2 regions of the Streptomyces sp. KLMMK genome follow, and region 2 is predicted to be linked to the other one. Evidence: riboswitches for the same ligand, from Rfam matches in the RefSeq annotation. Region 2 holds a riboswitch; the other holds the start of a gene.
The links. A riboswitch is a leader RNA that binds a small molecule or an ion and turns the genes downstream of it on or off. The one in region 2 is predicted to bind cyclic di-AMP.
Positions count from the first base shown of each region.

Region 1: another riboswitch for cyclic di-AMP. It lies ahead of V7793_RS28865 (C40 family peptidase); the one in region 2 lies ahead of V7793_RS10155 (transglycosylase family protein).

Region 1 covers NZ_JBAMDC010000301.1:828-7,847, forward strand. Annotated here, with positions in the region: partial or broken gene V7793_RS28850 (FAD/NAD(P)-binding protein) at 1-652, opposite strand, end outside; gene V7793_RS28855 (hypothetical protein) at 991-2,259, shown strand; gene V7793_RS28860 (carboxylate-amine ligase) at 2,267-3,349, opposite strand; cyclic di-AMP (ydaO/yuaA leader) riboswitch at 3,705-3,867, shown strand; gene V7793_RS28865 (C40 family peptidase) at 3,872-4,345, shown strand; gene V7793_RS28870 (S1 family peptidase) at 4,487-5,557, opposite strand; gene V7793_RS28875 (hypothetical protein) at 6,065-6,250, opposite strand; partial or broken gene V7793_RS28880 (AfsR/SARP family transcriptional regulator) at 6,433-7,020, shown strand, end outside.
Region 2 covers NZ_JBAMDC010000038.1:16,839-23,858, reverse strand. Annotated here, with positions in the region: gene V7793_RS10165 (FtsB family cell division protein) at 1-236, opposite strand, end outside; gene eno (phosphopyruvate hydratase) at 384-1,664, opposite strand; gene V7793_RS10155 (transglycosylase family protein) at 1,921-2,670, opposite strand; cyclic di-AMP (ydaO/yuaA leader) riboswitch at 2,674-2,854, opposite strand; gene V7793_RS10150 (transglycosylase family protein) at 3,115-4,239, opposite strand; gene V7793_RS10145 (cytochrome P450 family protein) at 4,353-5,645, opposite strand; gene V7793_RS10140 (DUF6479 family protein) at 5,752-6,195, opposite strand; gene V7793_RS10135 (nucleoside triphosphate pyrophosphohydrolase) at 6,290-7,020, opposite strand, start outside.

The DNA of each region.
Region 1 (7,020 bases), on a different contig from region 2:
CCGCGTCCGCCGCCGACTGGTGGCTGCCGAGGACGAGCACCCGCGAGCCCGGGCGCAGGCCCTCCCGGATCCGGGCCGCGGGATAGGGGCTGTCGAGGTAGCGGGGGTGGCCGACGAAGGCGGCGAAGCCGTCCGGGACGCGGGGGCGGTGGACGCCGGTGCAGACGACGACGTCGTCGGCGCGCAGCTCCTCGCCGGTCGAGAGGCGCACCCGGTGGCCGTCCGGGCCGCCGGCGCCGATGCTCCGCGCGCTCGCCCGTACGTGCCCGACGGCGACGCCGGTCCGCGCGGCCTGCTCGCGGGCCCCGGCGGAGCGGTCGGCGCAGTACTCGGCCATCCGGGCGCGGGGGACGCAGTCCTTCGCGGTGCCCGTCCAGCCGTGTTCGCGCAGGTGCTCGACGAAGTCGCCGGGCCGGTCCGCGAGGAGCGAGTTCAGCTCGGCCGCGGTGTTGCACAGCAGCAGCGGGTCGTCGTCCCCGAAGGCCAGGCCCCAGCCGGCCGGGTGGGGGTCCACGACGCGGACGGAGGCGACGGGCAGGGGCGGCCGGCGATCGGCGAGCGCGCGGACCAGCTGCAGCAGCACGCTGGTCCCGGCGACCCCGCCGCCGACGATGACGACGTCCCGGCCGGTAATACGAGCGATGCGTCCCACGGGCACCTCTCTCCCCTCGGTCATCCCCCCGGGCCCGTAGAGCACCCTGCCCATCCGGCCGCCCCACGGAACCCGCGCGGCCCGGCCGCCCGCGGCGTAGAGCGGGCCGACGGCCGGGTCGGCGAGGACGTCGCCTCCAGCGCGGCGAGGGTCTCGTCGTGGGCGAGGCTCCGCCAGGACTGCAGCCGGCCTGTCCGTATTTCTGAATATCTGTCCACCATTCCCGGGCGGTTGGGCCGAACGGGCGTCACCGTCCGTCACCTCCGGACCGTCCGCCCCGGACTGCTCGTTCCTGCTGGTAGATCGGCAGGAACGGATGCGACGCGGAAGGAGCGGCCATGGGTGAGCCTGCGGTAACGGTCTCGGCCCCGGCCGAGGCCCCGGCCCCGGCGCCGCCCTCCGCCGCCGCGAGCGCTGCACGGATCGCCGCGGCCTGTGCCGGGGCCGCACCCGCGGTCGTGGCGCGGCTGAGCGGTGCCGGACTGCCGCCCGGCCCGGCCGTGGCCGTCTTCGGCCTGGGGGTGCTCTGCTCGGCGCTCCTGCTGATGTGGGCCGCGGAGACGGCCCGCGTGGACATGGCCGGGGCGCTCGCCCTGGCCCTGCTGGCCTTCATCGCCGTGCTGCCCGAGTACGCCGTCGACCTCTACTTCGCCTACGCGGCCGGATCCGACCCCTCCTACGCCGCCTACGCGGCGGCCAACATGACGGGCGCGAACCGGCTGCTGGTGGGCGTCGGCTGGCCGCTCGTCGCGCTCGCCGCCGCCCTGGCGCTGCGCCGCCGCGGCGCGACTCCGGGCGCGATCGTGCTGGAGCCGCACCGCCGCATCGACGTCGCCTTCCTCGCGGTGGCCGCCGTCTTCGCTTTCGTGATGCCGCTCAGCCGCGAGATCGGCTGGTACGTACCGGTGGTGCTCGTCCCCTGGTACGGCTACTACCTCTACCGGATCGCCAAGTGCGGCGCGGGCGGGATGGAGGAGCTCGTCGGCGTCCCGGCGCGGCTGGCCCTGCTGCCGCGGGCCGGGCGGCGCACCGTGACGGCCGTGCTCTTCGCGGGCGCCGCGGCCGTGGTCTTCGCCTGCGCCGAGCCGTTCGCGCTCGGACTGGTGGAGGCGGGCGCCTCGCTCGGCATCGACCGCTTCGTCCTGGTCCAGTGGCTCGCCCCGCTCGCCTCCGAGGCCCCGGAGCTGATCGTCGCCGTGGTCTTCGCCTGGCGCATGCGGGTCGGCGACGGGCTGGGCGCGCTGCTGTCGAGCAAGGTCAACCAGTGGACGCTGCTGGTGGGCTGCCTGCCCCTCGCCCACGCGCTCGGCGGGGGAGGGGCGGCCCTGCCGCTGGTGACCCGTCAGGTCGACGAGGTGGCCCTGACGGCCGCGCAGACCGTCCTGGCCGTCGTCGTCCTGCTGGACCTGCGCTTCGTGCGGTGGGAGGCCGCCGTCCTCCTCGTCCTCTTCGCGGTGCAGTTCGCGCTTCCGGGCGAGTACGCCCGGGAGGTGCTGACCTACGTCTACCTGGGCCTGGCGGCCCTGCTGCTGACGAGGCGGTGGCGACACCTCCCGGACACGGGCCGGGCCCTGGGCGGGCGGGTCGCGGGGGACCCGCACTTCTGACCTGCCGCTACGGTTCCGAGATCAGCTCCGTCACCGCCTTGAGCCCGTCCGTGGCCAGCGCCCGGCGCTGCCGGTCCGCTCCGGTGCCCCGCCGCAGCAGGCGGTTGACCAGCGAGCTCACCTGCCGGGTGTCGCCCGACTCCTCCAGCGACCGCCCTATGTGGGCGAGGAGGCTGCGGACGACCTCGTCCGCGCCGTGGCGCCGGCCCGCGGGGTCCACGAGGACCCCGTCGAGACCGTGCCGGGCGGCGTGCCAGTTCGCCGCGGCCAGCAGCTCCGGCAGGCAGGGCGTGGGGGGCCGCCCGGCCTTCTCGTCGCGGATGGCGGTGGCGACCAGCCCGCGGACGATGCCCGCGAACATGACGGCGTCGTCGGCGCGCAGCTGGACGTCCAGGCAGCGCACCTCGATGGTGGGATAGCGGTCCGACAGCCGTGCCTGCCAGTACAGCTGGCCCCGGTCCTCGATCGCCCCGGCCGTCAACAGCGCCTGGATGCGGGCCTCGTAGTCCGCGAGGCCGTCGAAGTACGGGGGCGGGCCGCTGACCGGCCAGCGGCTGTAGACCACGGTCCGCCAGCTGGAGAAGCCGGTGTCGATGCCGTTCCACAGCGGGGAGTTGCCCGCCATGGCGACCAGCACGGGCAGCCAGGGCCGGACCCGGTTGAGGACCGCGACGCCCATCTCGCGGTCGGGGATGGCGACATGGACGTGCATCCCGTGGACGAACTGCTCGTCCACGAGCTGGGCGGCACGGATCCGCATCGCCAGATAGCGCGGGTTGCCGGTGACCGGGATGGGCTCGGGGCCCGAGCACGGCGCCGTACCGCAGGCGGCGATCCGGCAGCCGGACCGCTTGGCGGCGGAGCTCACCGCATGGCGCAGCCGCAGCAGGTGGCGGCTGGCCTCGGCGAGATCGGAGCAGACCGGAGTGGCAACTTCCACCTGGGCCTGCAACAGCTCCGCCTGAATCTCCCGCTCGTTCACGACCGGTTCCAGGTCGACCGCCGCCCGGACCTCGTCGGCCAGGGGTACCGGCAGTGCGGTGGCCGGGTCGAGCAGAAGATACTCCTCCTCGATCCCTAGGGTGAGCATGCCGTAGGGCTACCCTCGGGCTCGCGAAGCGAACCGCACGGAGCCCGCCGGCACGGCCTTCTGACGCAAAGACGCCCTACCGCCGCCCTGCCGCGGCCCCCGCCACCTCGTCTTTCGTGCATCGCCGGGGTGACTCGAATCAGTTCTTCAACTCCCTTTTGATAAAGGGGATTACCGGTTACCCGTGATGCCGGGTAACACCCCGGTTCCAGGGATCGCCGTGAAGTGAAGAAGTTCACAGAAGCACCTTTCGGCTCCGAATTCCGGCGGCCCGTGATGCAGGATCGTGCATCGAACAACAAGATCCCGTCACCGAGGCGGGCGACCCGGGCGGACGCCGAGTCCTGCCGCCGTACCGGGTGCGGAGCAGAAACGAATGGATCGGCAGGAGCGGGAGACCCGAGCACGGCGGACCACGATGGCAGTGGTCCTTGGGGTGAAGCCATTTCAGGTGGCCGGGCAACTTCGACAGCCCGAACCCGACAGGTCATCTTTCGCAGGCGGATGACGAAGGGTTTTGGCATGTCTGCGTTCCCTGGCATATCCACACTCATGTCCCGCGCCGGTGCCGCTTCCGTGGTCACCGCGGCCACCGTGACCGCGTCGATGCTCCTCCCCGGAATGTCGGCCGAGGCGAGTGCCGCCACTCCGGGCGCCACCGCCCTGAAGGTCGCGGCCTCCAAGCAGGGCTCCCCCTACCAGTACGGCGCCGCCGGCCCCAACCGGTTCGACTGCTCGGGCCTCACGCTCTACTCGTTCAAGAAGGCCGGCAAGACCCTGCCGCGCACCGCGGCCGCGCAGTACAACAAGACCCGGCACATCTCCGCCGGCTCCCGCCAGGCGGGCGACCTGGTCTTCTTCCACTCGGGAAGCAACGTCTACCACGTCGGGATCTACGCGGGTAGCAACAAGATCTGGCACTCGCCCAAGCCCGGCGCGAAGGTCCGGCTGGAGAAGATCTGGTCCGGCAGCGTCTGGTACGGCCGGGTCAACTGACCGTCCGGACCACCCGGTCCGGCCCGGGGTGCGACGACCGACCGGGCCGGGGCGACCCAACCCCGGCCCGGAGACCTCCGGGGGAACCCGTGCAGGGTTTCCCCGGAGGAGTGCGTCACAGCCGCGTCCTGGAGCGGTGCCTCAGGGCAGCTGCGCCCCGTACGCCTGCAGCGCCGCCGGTACGGGCTGGAAGAACGTCTCCCCGCCGCCGGAGCAGTCGCCGCTGCCGCCCGAGGTGAGGCCGAGGGCGGTGGCACCGTCGAAGAGGGCGCCGCCGCTGTCGCCCGGTTCGGCGCAGACCGAGGTGCCGATCATGCCCTCGACCGCCCCCTCCTCGTAGTTGACGGTCACGTCGAGGGCCGTGACCTCGCCGCCGTGCACCCGGGTGGTGCTGCCGCTGCGCTGCACCTTCTCGCCGACGACGGCTTCCCCGGCCTTGCCGATGTTCTGCGTGCCGCCGTTGTAGAGGTCCACCGCGCTCGGGTGGGCGATGGTGGACGTGTAGCGGACGAGCGCGTAGTCGTGGCCGGGGAAGGACGAGCTCTCGACCACGCCGATCTGGGCGCCGCCCTGGGTCGCGGACCAGGTCCGCGAGGCGTTGCCGCAGTGCCCGGCCGTGAGGAAGTACGGCTTGCCGCCCTTGGTGACGTTGAAGCCCAGCGAGCAGCGCACGCCGCTGCCCCAGATCGCGTCGCCGCCCGCGATGAGCGGACGGAACTTCCCTGACGTTCTCCTGACCGCGACCTTGTCGCCGAGCTGTGCGACGGCTTTGTCCAGCCGGTCCTGCCGGGCGCCCGTGACCGTGCTGTCGGCGGTGACGACGACCTTGTTGGAGCGGGGATCCACCGACCAGGCCGTGCCCGGTACGCTCGCCTCCGCCTTGAGCGTCCGCAGGGCCGAGGCGAGCTCGGCGGCCGAGTGGCGCACGGTCCTCGGTTCGGCGCCGGCGGCCCTTGCCCTGGCCGCCGCCTCCTGGTCGAGGACGCCGACGACGAGCCTGCCGGTCCCGGCGTCGTAGTACGAGCCGGCCGAGTCCGCGCCGAGGTCGGCGGATATCCGCTGAGCCAGCTCGGCGGCCTGCGGCGAGGAGAGCTGACGGGGTGCCGGCGAGTCCGCGTGCGCGCCGGGGAGCGTCAGGGCCGCGGCCGTCAGGGCGACCATCGCCGCGCCGGCGGTGGCCGTACAGCGCGTGGAGATGCGGGAACGTTTCACTCGTGACCTCCTGTGGGGGAGTGCCCGGCGGCACGGTGGTGCCCGGGCGTGGAGGACGTGCGGGTGCGATGCGCGTGCGTGACGCACGTGCGCGACCCGTGTGCGTGACGCGTGGGTGATGCGCATCGGTGAGGACACGGTGCACGACAGGCCGATGGGAGATCGTCGCGTCCATGTCAAGTACGGGATATGGGCGAGTATCCCGAGAGGACGAGCGGAAGTTCAAGAGCGACATTCGGTCGTGCGAAGGGCGCCGGCCGCAGTCCCCCGGCGGCTCAGCGGCACCGCAAGCCGCCCCCCTGAACGGGAGTGACGGGCCTGGACGGCCGCCGTGCGGTGACCGGACACCGCGGGGCACGCCTGTCCGGTAGTCGCTCCCCGCGGGCCGCCCGTGGAGCGGCGCCGGTACGTTCTTTGCTCAGTCCTAACGGCCGGGGCACCGCAAAGGGGAGGCCGGGTCCCGCCGTTCGCACGGCGGAACCCGGCCCGGCCTTCCCGGCCTTGCGGCTACTGCGCCCCCGTCGTGTGGGTCGGACGGATCGGGCCGCTGCCGCCCGGCTTCTGCGGCGCGGTGCCCTCCACGTGCTCGACCGGCTTGTCCAGCTCGGACGCGAGCGCCTCCTCGGACGGCGTGACGGGCTGCTCGGCGGGGGCCCCGGCCTGCTCGGTGCTCTTGGGGTCCTCAGCGGTCATATCGAAAACTCCTGTGTCAGGCGCGCTGTGATGCGCAGGGAACAACTGTGCCTGCAGTATGTAACGGCGCCATCAACGGACGATCAACGGCCCCTCACCCGTCCTCTGCTCCCGTGCCGGGCGCTGAGGTACTGTCACCATCTGTCGCCGGGCAGAGCCGGCAGGGCACGGTCGGGGGAAAGATGCGGGACACAACGGAGCCGTCCGCAGACCGGCTCCATTTCCAGCTGCTCGGCCCGGTGCGCGCGCTGGCGGACGGTCACCACGTGGACCTGGGCGCGCGCCAGCAGCGCGCCATGCTCGCCGTCCTCCTGCTGCGCGGCGGCGCCACCGTCTCCAGCGACGAGCTCATCGACGCCCTCTGGGGCGAGACCGCACCGCCCCAGGCCCTGGGCACCGTCCGCACCTACGCCTCCCGCCTGCGCACCCTCCTCGAACCCGGGCGCGCCGCCCGCACCCCCGCCACCGTCCTCGTCTCCGTCGCCGGCGGCTACGCTCTGCGCGTGGCACCCGAGCGCGTCGACGCACTCGTCTTCGAGCGCCTCCTCGCCGAGGCCTCCGCCGCCCACGCCGCCGGTGACACCGCCACCGCCCACGCCTCGTACACCGCCGCACTGGACCTCTGGCACGGCGCCGCGCTCGCCGGTCTCTCCGGCCCCTACTGCGAGCGCCAGCAGGACCGGCTCTCCGAAGCGCGCCTGGCCGCGCAGGAGGGGCTCTTCGACTGCGCCCTCACCCTCGGCCGCCACGCCGAGCTGGTCCCCGAGCTC
Region 2 (7,020 bases):
GCGCGCTCGGACTGGCGGCGCTGATCGGCGATGTCGGAGCGCTGGGTGACCCACTGGCGCATGGGATAGGCGAGGGCGACGACCAGCGAGCACACCACGAGCGCCAGCAGCGCCGCACGGCCGGTGAGCCGGCTGCGGCGCGGGCCCCGCGCGCGGTAGACGCGGGCCGTGGGGCCCTGGACGAGCACCGAGCCGAGTGCCCTGAGTCTGGTCGCGGTGGAGCGTTCCGCCGCCACTTCGCCTCCCCGAGGTCCTGGTCGCCCGCAGCCTCGCTACGAACGTACGTCCCCGGCCACGGTACGGGACCGTGGCCGGGGACGTGGTGAGGCTGCTCCCCTGAGGCCGTGTCAGGCCTGCGGGTGCCGGCCCGCGGTGTCCTCGTGTCAGCCCTTGAAGCGCGGGAAGGCGCTGCGGCCGGCGTAGACCGCGGCGTCGTCCAGGATCTCCTCGATGCGCAGGAGCTGGTTGTACTTGGCGACGCGCTCGGAGCGGGCCGGGGCACCGGTCTTGATCTGGCCGCAGTTGGTGGCGACGGCCAGGTCGGCGATGGTGACGTCCTCGGTCTCGCCGGAGCGGTGGGACATCATGCACTTGAAGCCGTTGCGCTGGGCCAGCTCGACGGCGTCCAGGGTCTCGGTCAGCGAGCCGATCTGGTTGACCTTGACCAGCAGGGCGTTGGCGGCGCCCTCCTCGATGCCGCGGCCGAGGCGCTCGGGGTTGGTGACGAACAGGTCGTCGCCGACGAGCTGGACCTTGTCGCCGAGCTTCTCGGTGATGGTCTTCCAGCCGTCCCAGTCGTCCTCGAACAGCGGGTCCTCGATGGAGACGAGCGGGTACGCCGCGACGAGCTCGGCGTAGTAGTCCGTCATCTCGGCGGCCGTGCGGTCCTGGCCCTCGAACTTGTAGACGCCGTCCTTGTAGAACTCGGAGGCGGCCACGTCGAGCGCGAGCGCGATGTCCTGGCCGGGGGTGTAGCCGGCCTGCTTGATGGCCTCGAGGATGAGGTCGAGGGCCTCGCGGTTGGAGCCGAGGTTCGGCGCGAAGCCGCCCTCGTCGCCCAGACCGGTGGACAGGCCCTTGGTCTTCAGGACCGACTTGAGGGTGTGGTAGACCTCGGTGCCCCAGCGCAGGGCCTCGGAGAAGGACTCCGCGCCGATCGGCGCGATCATGAACTCCTGGATGTCCACGTTGGAGTCGGCGTGCGACCCACCGTTGAGGATGTTCATCATCGGAACGGGCAGCAGGTGCGCGTTCGGGCCGCCCAGGTAGCGGAAGAGCGGCAGGTCGGACGCCTCGGAGGCGGCGTGCGCGACGGCCAGGGAGACGCCCAGGATGGCGTTGGCGCCGAGCGAGCCCTTGTTGTCGGTGGCGTCCAGGTCGAACATGGCCTGGTCGATCAGGCGCTGCTCGGTGGCGTCGTAGCCGACGAGCTCCGGGCCGATCTGCTCGATGACGGCGAGGACGGCCTTCTCGACGCCCTTGCCCAGGTAACGGTTCTTGTCACCGTCACGGAGCTCGATGGCCTCGAAGGCGCCGGTGGAGGCGCCGGACGGCACGGCGGCACGGCCCGTGGAGCCGTCGTCGAGGCCGACCTCGACCTCGACCGTGGGGTTGCCTCGCGAGTCGAGGATCTCGCGAGCTACGACGACGTCGATGGACGGCACGAGGGTCTCCTTCGTGTGTGTCTGTGGTTCTGCAGCACGAGCCTAACGGGCCCCGGAGGCTCGCCTCGCCGTTGGACCGCTTTCCCGGGCCGGAAAAGCCTAAAAAACAGCACAAAAGCCCAGAACACCGTATGTATGGCGGATCCGGAAACGGCTAAGCCCCGCTCCGGTGCGCGCTCGGGGCGGCGCATCGGAGCGGGGCGGTCCCGCCGGGAGCGGAGAAGGGCGGCCCACCGGAGCGGGCCGCCCTGCCGGATCAGCTGAGGTGCAGCTTCTGGCCGACGTAGATCACGTCCGCGTCCTGGACGATGTCCTTGTTGCGGTCGTACAGCTTCTGCCAGCCGCCCTTGACGTGCTGAGCCTCGGCGATCTTGGAGAGGGTGTCGCCCTCCTTGACCTCGTACTCGCCGTTGCCGACCTTGTAGGACTGCCCGCCCGGGGCGGTCCGCTTCGGGGCCGGGACCTCGTCGCGCTCGGTGGCCTGCGGCGCGGAGTGCTTCGGCGTGGTCTTCTTCGGCGCGGCCTGGCGCTCGCTGCGGTCCGCGTGGGACTTGCCCGAGACGGTGCCGCCGGTGCGGGAGGACTTGGTGGACTTGCTGACCGAGCCCGAACCGGACGGGTCGACGTTCGCCTTCGGGCCGCCGGCCGTCAGGCCGCCGGGACCGGCACAGCCCCAGGCGCCCGGGCCCTGCATGGCGAGCAGCTTCTCGGCCACGGCGATCTGGGCGCTCTTGGAGGCGTGGTCGGCGCGGTCGGCGTACTTCTGGCCGCCGGCGGCGTTCCAGGAGGACTGCGAGAACTGCAGACCGCCGTAGTAGCCGTTGCCGGTGTTGATGGACCAGTTGCCACCGGACTCGCACTGGGCGACCTTGTCCCACGTCGAGACGGAGGCGGCGTTGGCGGAGGTGGCGACCATCAGCGGGGCGGCGACAGCTGCACCGGTGACACCGGCGAGCGTGAAGATGCGGACGGCCTTGGACGGACGACGGTGCTTGCCCTTGGACATAAGTCGTTTCCTCACCGACGCCTACGAGGTGAGCTGTCGGGTTCGGGCTGTGAGTTCGCCCGGCTTCGTGTGCGAGCACACTCGGCTTCACCCCTAGCCGGTCCCGGACCCGCGGCTTTCGCCGAGGAGCCGTTTCCGGCGCCTACCTTGGTTCCCCCGCTCCTGCCTACGGCGCTTGCGCGACGACTCCCCCGATCGCCGGCAGGATTCGGCGTGGCGACCGTGGTGCCCGCGGTGGCGAGCGGACACGACGGTAAACACAGTCGCGGCAAGGGTTCAAACCCCTCTTTCCAGCCACAGTTGCCCCTGGCTACCCAGGGGAACATCGCGTTTCCGCAGGTGAGAGACGGTTTGCCAGTTTCGGGAAGACCGCATTCCGCCACCGGGCAAAGAGACCCATGTCTCACTTTCGACTGGAACGGACATTCGCCGCGAACTGCCGGTCTATTTACCGACCTCGAGCCTCTGACCAGGACGGATCAGGTCGGGATCGGTTCCGACCGCTTTCTCATTGCGCTGATACAGAGACTGCCAACCCCCCTTGACCGCATGCTGCTCGGCGATGGCTGACAGGTTGTCACCGGGGCGCACGGTGTAGTCGGTGGGCGTGGGGCTGCCGGTGCGGGCATCGCCACCGCCCCGCGACGTACGGCCCTCGTCCTCCGAACGCGACGGGTCGGCACGGTGCTTGCCCGTACCCGTGCCGCCCTCGCCGGGCAGCTGCCCCGCAGGCGAACCGGAATCGCCGGCAGCGGGTGTGGCGGAACCGTCCGGGATCCGGGTCGGGTCGTCCGTGGGGGACGTCGAGGGCTTGCGGTGCCGGCCTTCCTGCGGCTCACCGGACTTCCCGTCGCCCGGCGTGCCCGAGGCGTCGGGTGACGGCGCGTCGGACGACGGGCTGCCGGAGGGCCGGCCGGACGGCTGACCGGAGGACTGGCCCGGCGACGGCCGGCCGGTCGACGGCTGCCCCGAAGGCTGCGTGGAGGGGTCGGCCGAGGGGCTCGTCGAGGAACCCGGCGACGGCTTTCCGGACGGCGAGGGAGACGTGGACGCGTCAGAAGGCTTGTCGTGCTCGGAGGGCTCGGACGGCTCGGACGGCGTGGAGTGCGAAGTGGTGCGCTCCGGGGCGCGTGAAGGCGTCGAGTCGCTCGCGGGGGCGTGTGTGCCGCCCGGGTTGACCTCCGCCGGGGTCCCGCCCGAGGTGAGGCCCGCGCTCGCCGCGCAGCTCGACCAGGGGCTGGTGCCTCTGCTCTCGAGGATCTGCTCGGCGACGGTGATCTGCTGCGCACGGCTGGCGAGGTCGGGCCGGGGGGCGTACTCGCGGCCGCCGTGGCGCTCCCAGAGGTCCTGGGTCAGCTGCAGTCCCCCGTAGGTCCCGTTACCGGAGTTGGCGCTCCACATGCCGTCGCTCTCGCACTGGGCCACACGGTCCCAGGTGCCGGCGTCGGCTGCCGACGCGCCGGTGGCCGCCAGCAGCGGCATGGCGATTCCGGAGGCGGTCACCCCCGCGGCGACCATGATGGCGGGTATCTGACGGGGGCGGCGATGTCGGCCGTTTCCGGGTCTCATGGGCGGTTGCCTCTCGTTCGGCGGCGAATGGTGGTTGAAGATAGCGACGGCCCACCGGAGTCACAAGCCGATGTAGCGGAGGTCACGCCGAGATCACGCCGACTGACGTGAGGTCAGGCGGGCGGCCCCTCCTGGGCGGTTGTGCCCGGAATGTCTTCAGGTGTAAAGGCCACGGGCAGGGTGCGCAGACCGCGCATGATGAGCCCGCCGCGCCACCGCAGCTCCTCCGGATCGGCCCCCAGCCGCAGGTCGGGAAGGCGCCTCAGCAGGGTCGCCAGAGCCGTCTGGCCCTCCAGGCGGGCGAGGGGCGCGCCCAGGCAGTAGTGGATGCCGTGGCCGTAGCCGAGGTGCTGGTTGTCGCGCCGGGAGAGGTCCAGCGCATCAGGGTCGGCGAAGCGCTCGGGGTCGCGGTCGGCGGCCGCGAGGACGACGAGGACGGGGTCGCCCTCGGCGATGCGCTGCCCGCCGATCGTCAGGTCCCGGGTGGCGAACCGCCAGGTCGCGAGCTCCACCGGTCCGTCGTAGCGCAGCAGTTCCTCGACCCCGGTCGCGAGCAGGCCCTCGTCGCCCTCGGCGAGGGCGCGCTGGAGACGCTCGCGCTGCTCCGGATTGCGCAGGAGGGCGTAGGTTCCGTTACCGATCAGGTTCACAGTTGTTTCAAAACCCGCAAAGAGCAGGATGAAGGCCATGGCCGCGGCCTCGTCCTCGGTGAGGTGCTCGCCGTGGTCACTCGCCCTGATCAGACCGGAGATGAGGTCTTCGCCGAGATCCTCCCTTTTACGGTGGATCAGCTCGGTCAGATAGCCCCGCATCTTCTTCACGGAGCGCGCCACTCCGCCGCGCGGCCCGCCGCCGTGGCGGATCATCATTCCCGCCCAGTCCCGGAAGTCGTCCTGGTCCTCGCGCGGCACGCCGAGCATGTCGCAGATCGCATAGATGGGGAGCGGGAAGGCGAACTCGTGGATGAGGTCGGCTTCCCCCCGGGCGGCGAAGCCGTCGATGAGCCGGTCCGTCAGCTCCTGCACCCGGGGCGCGAACTCGGCGACCCGGCGCGGGGTGAACGCCTTCGAGACGAGGCGGCGCAGCCGGGTGTGGTCCGGCGGGTCGATGTTGAGCAGGTGCGTCATCAGGTTGGCGCTGCGCTCGCCCGGGATGCCGACCTTGCCCTTGCCGTGGGCGGACTCGGAGTGGTGCACGGGGTTCTTCGACAGGCGCTGGTCGGCGAGCGCCTGGCGGGCATCGGCGTACCGGGTGACCAGCCACGCCTCCACGCCGCTGGGCAGCGCGGTGCGGTGCACCGGGGCGTGCTCGCGCAGCCACGCGTACGCGGGGTACGGGTCGGCGGCGAATTCCCAGGTGAAGAGGGGCGGGGCGGGCGGGACCGGCGAGGCGTTCTTGTCGTGCACCCCTTGACGCTACTAGGGGCGCGGCGGGGCGGCTCGGGCTCCGTGCCGGGCAGGGGCGGGCTCGGCTGGTGGCCGGGGCCGGGCTCGCTGGTGGCCGGGGCCGGGCTCAGTGGTGGCCGGGGCCGCCGCTGCCGAAGCCGCCGCTGCCGCCCGGGTTCCACTTCTTGCGCTCCTCGCTGAGCTCCTCGGGGTGGCTGCCGGGGTTGCGCACCTCGTGCGGCAGCACCCGCTCCCCGTTCGCCTCGGGGTGCAGCTCGTCCGCTTCACGGTGCTCGGTGACGTAGCCGACCCTGTTCTCCTCGTCGTCGTTGTGCCCCGGCCCGTGGTCGGGCGAGGTGGGCCCGGTGTCGTGCTCCTGCCGCGTCTGCCAGGCGCCCTGCCTGCGCTGCGGCTGGGACGGAGGCGGCGGTTCCTCGTCACGCTTCCGGAAGCCCTTGACCACGGCGACGATCAGCAGGGCGACGACGAAGAGGCCGACGATGAACTGGATGATCCCGCCGGCCCAGTGCGGGGCGGCGAGGTCGGCGAGGTGTACGTACTGAATGCGCATGCCATGCGGGTACCCGCCGACCGCCGGGACAAGTCGGTAAATAGGCTGAACGGGTGTCGGCGGCTCTCCCCCAGGGGAGAGCCAGGGGGAGCCGCTACACACCCTCCGCGGCGCGGATCGCGTCGCGGTACGTGCGGGCCGCGGCCCGCAGCGCCGTCTCCGGGTCCGTGCCCGCCGCCTCCGCCCGTACGGCCAGCGCCAGCAGCTCGTAGCCGATGCCGTCGCCGGCGGGCAGGGTGACGTCGAGGCCCTGCGAGCGCACCCGGGAGGCCAGCTTCGCGGCCAGGGCGAGCGCGGGCTGGCCGAGCGGCACGCCCTCGGTGACCGACTCGCGGCCCTTCTCCGCGTCCTTCGTGCGCATCCAGTGCGCCCGCACGTCCTCCGGCGTCTGCGCGGACTCCTCGCCGAAGACGTGCGGGTGCCGGTGGATGAGCTTGTCGACGATCACGCCGGCGACGTCGTCGACGGAGAACGGCTCGTCCGGGTCGTCCTGCGCGATCCGGGCGTGGAAGACGACCTGCAGCAGCACGTCGCCGAGCTCCTCGCGCAGCGCCTCGCGGTCACCGGTCTCGATGGCCTCCAGCAGCTCGTACGTCTCCTCCAGCGCGTACTTCGCGAGGTCCTCGTGGGTGCGGACCCCGCTCCACGGGCAGGCCACCCGGATCCGGTCCATGACCTGCACCAGGTCCAGCAGCCGGGCACCGGGCAGGTCGTACGAACCGGGCAGCAGCTCCAGCGCGGGCATCGTCTCCCGGCCGGAGCCGGCGAGCCGGGCCAGCCCGTCGGTGAGGGCGGACTCGCCCTCGGCGGAGGTGAGCACGACGG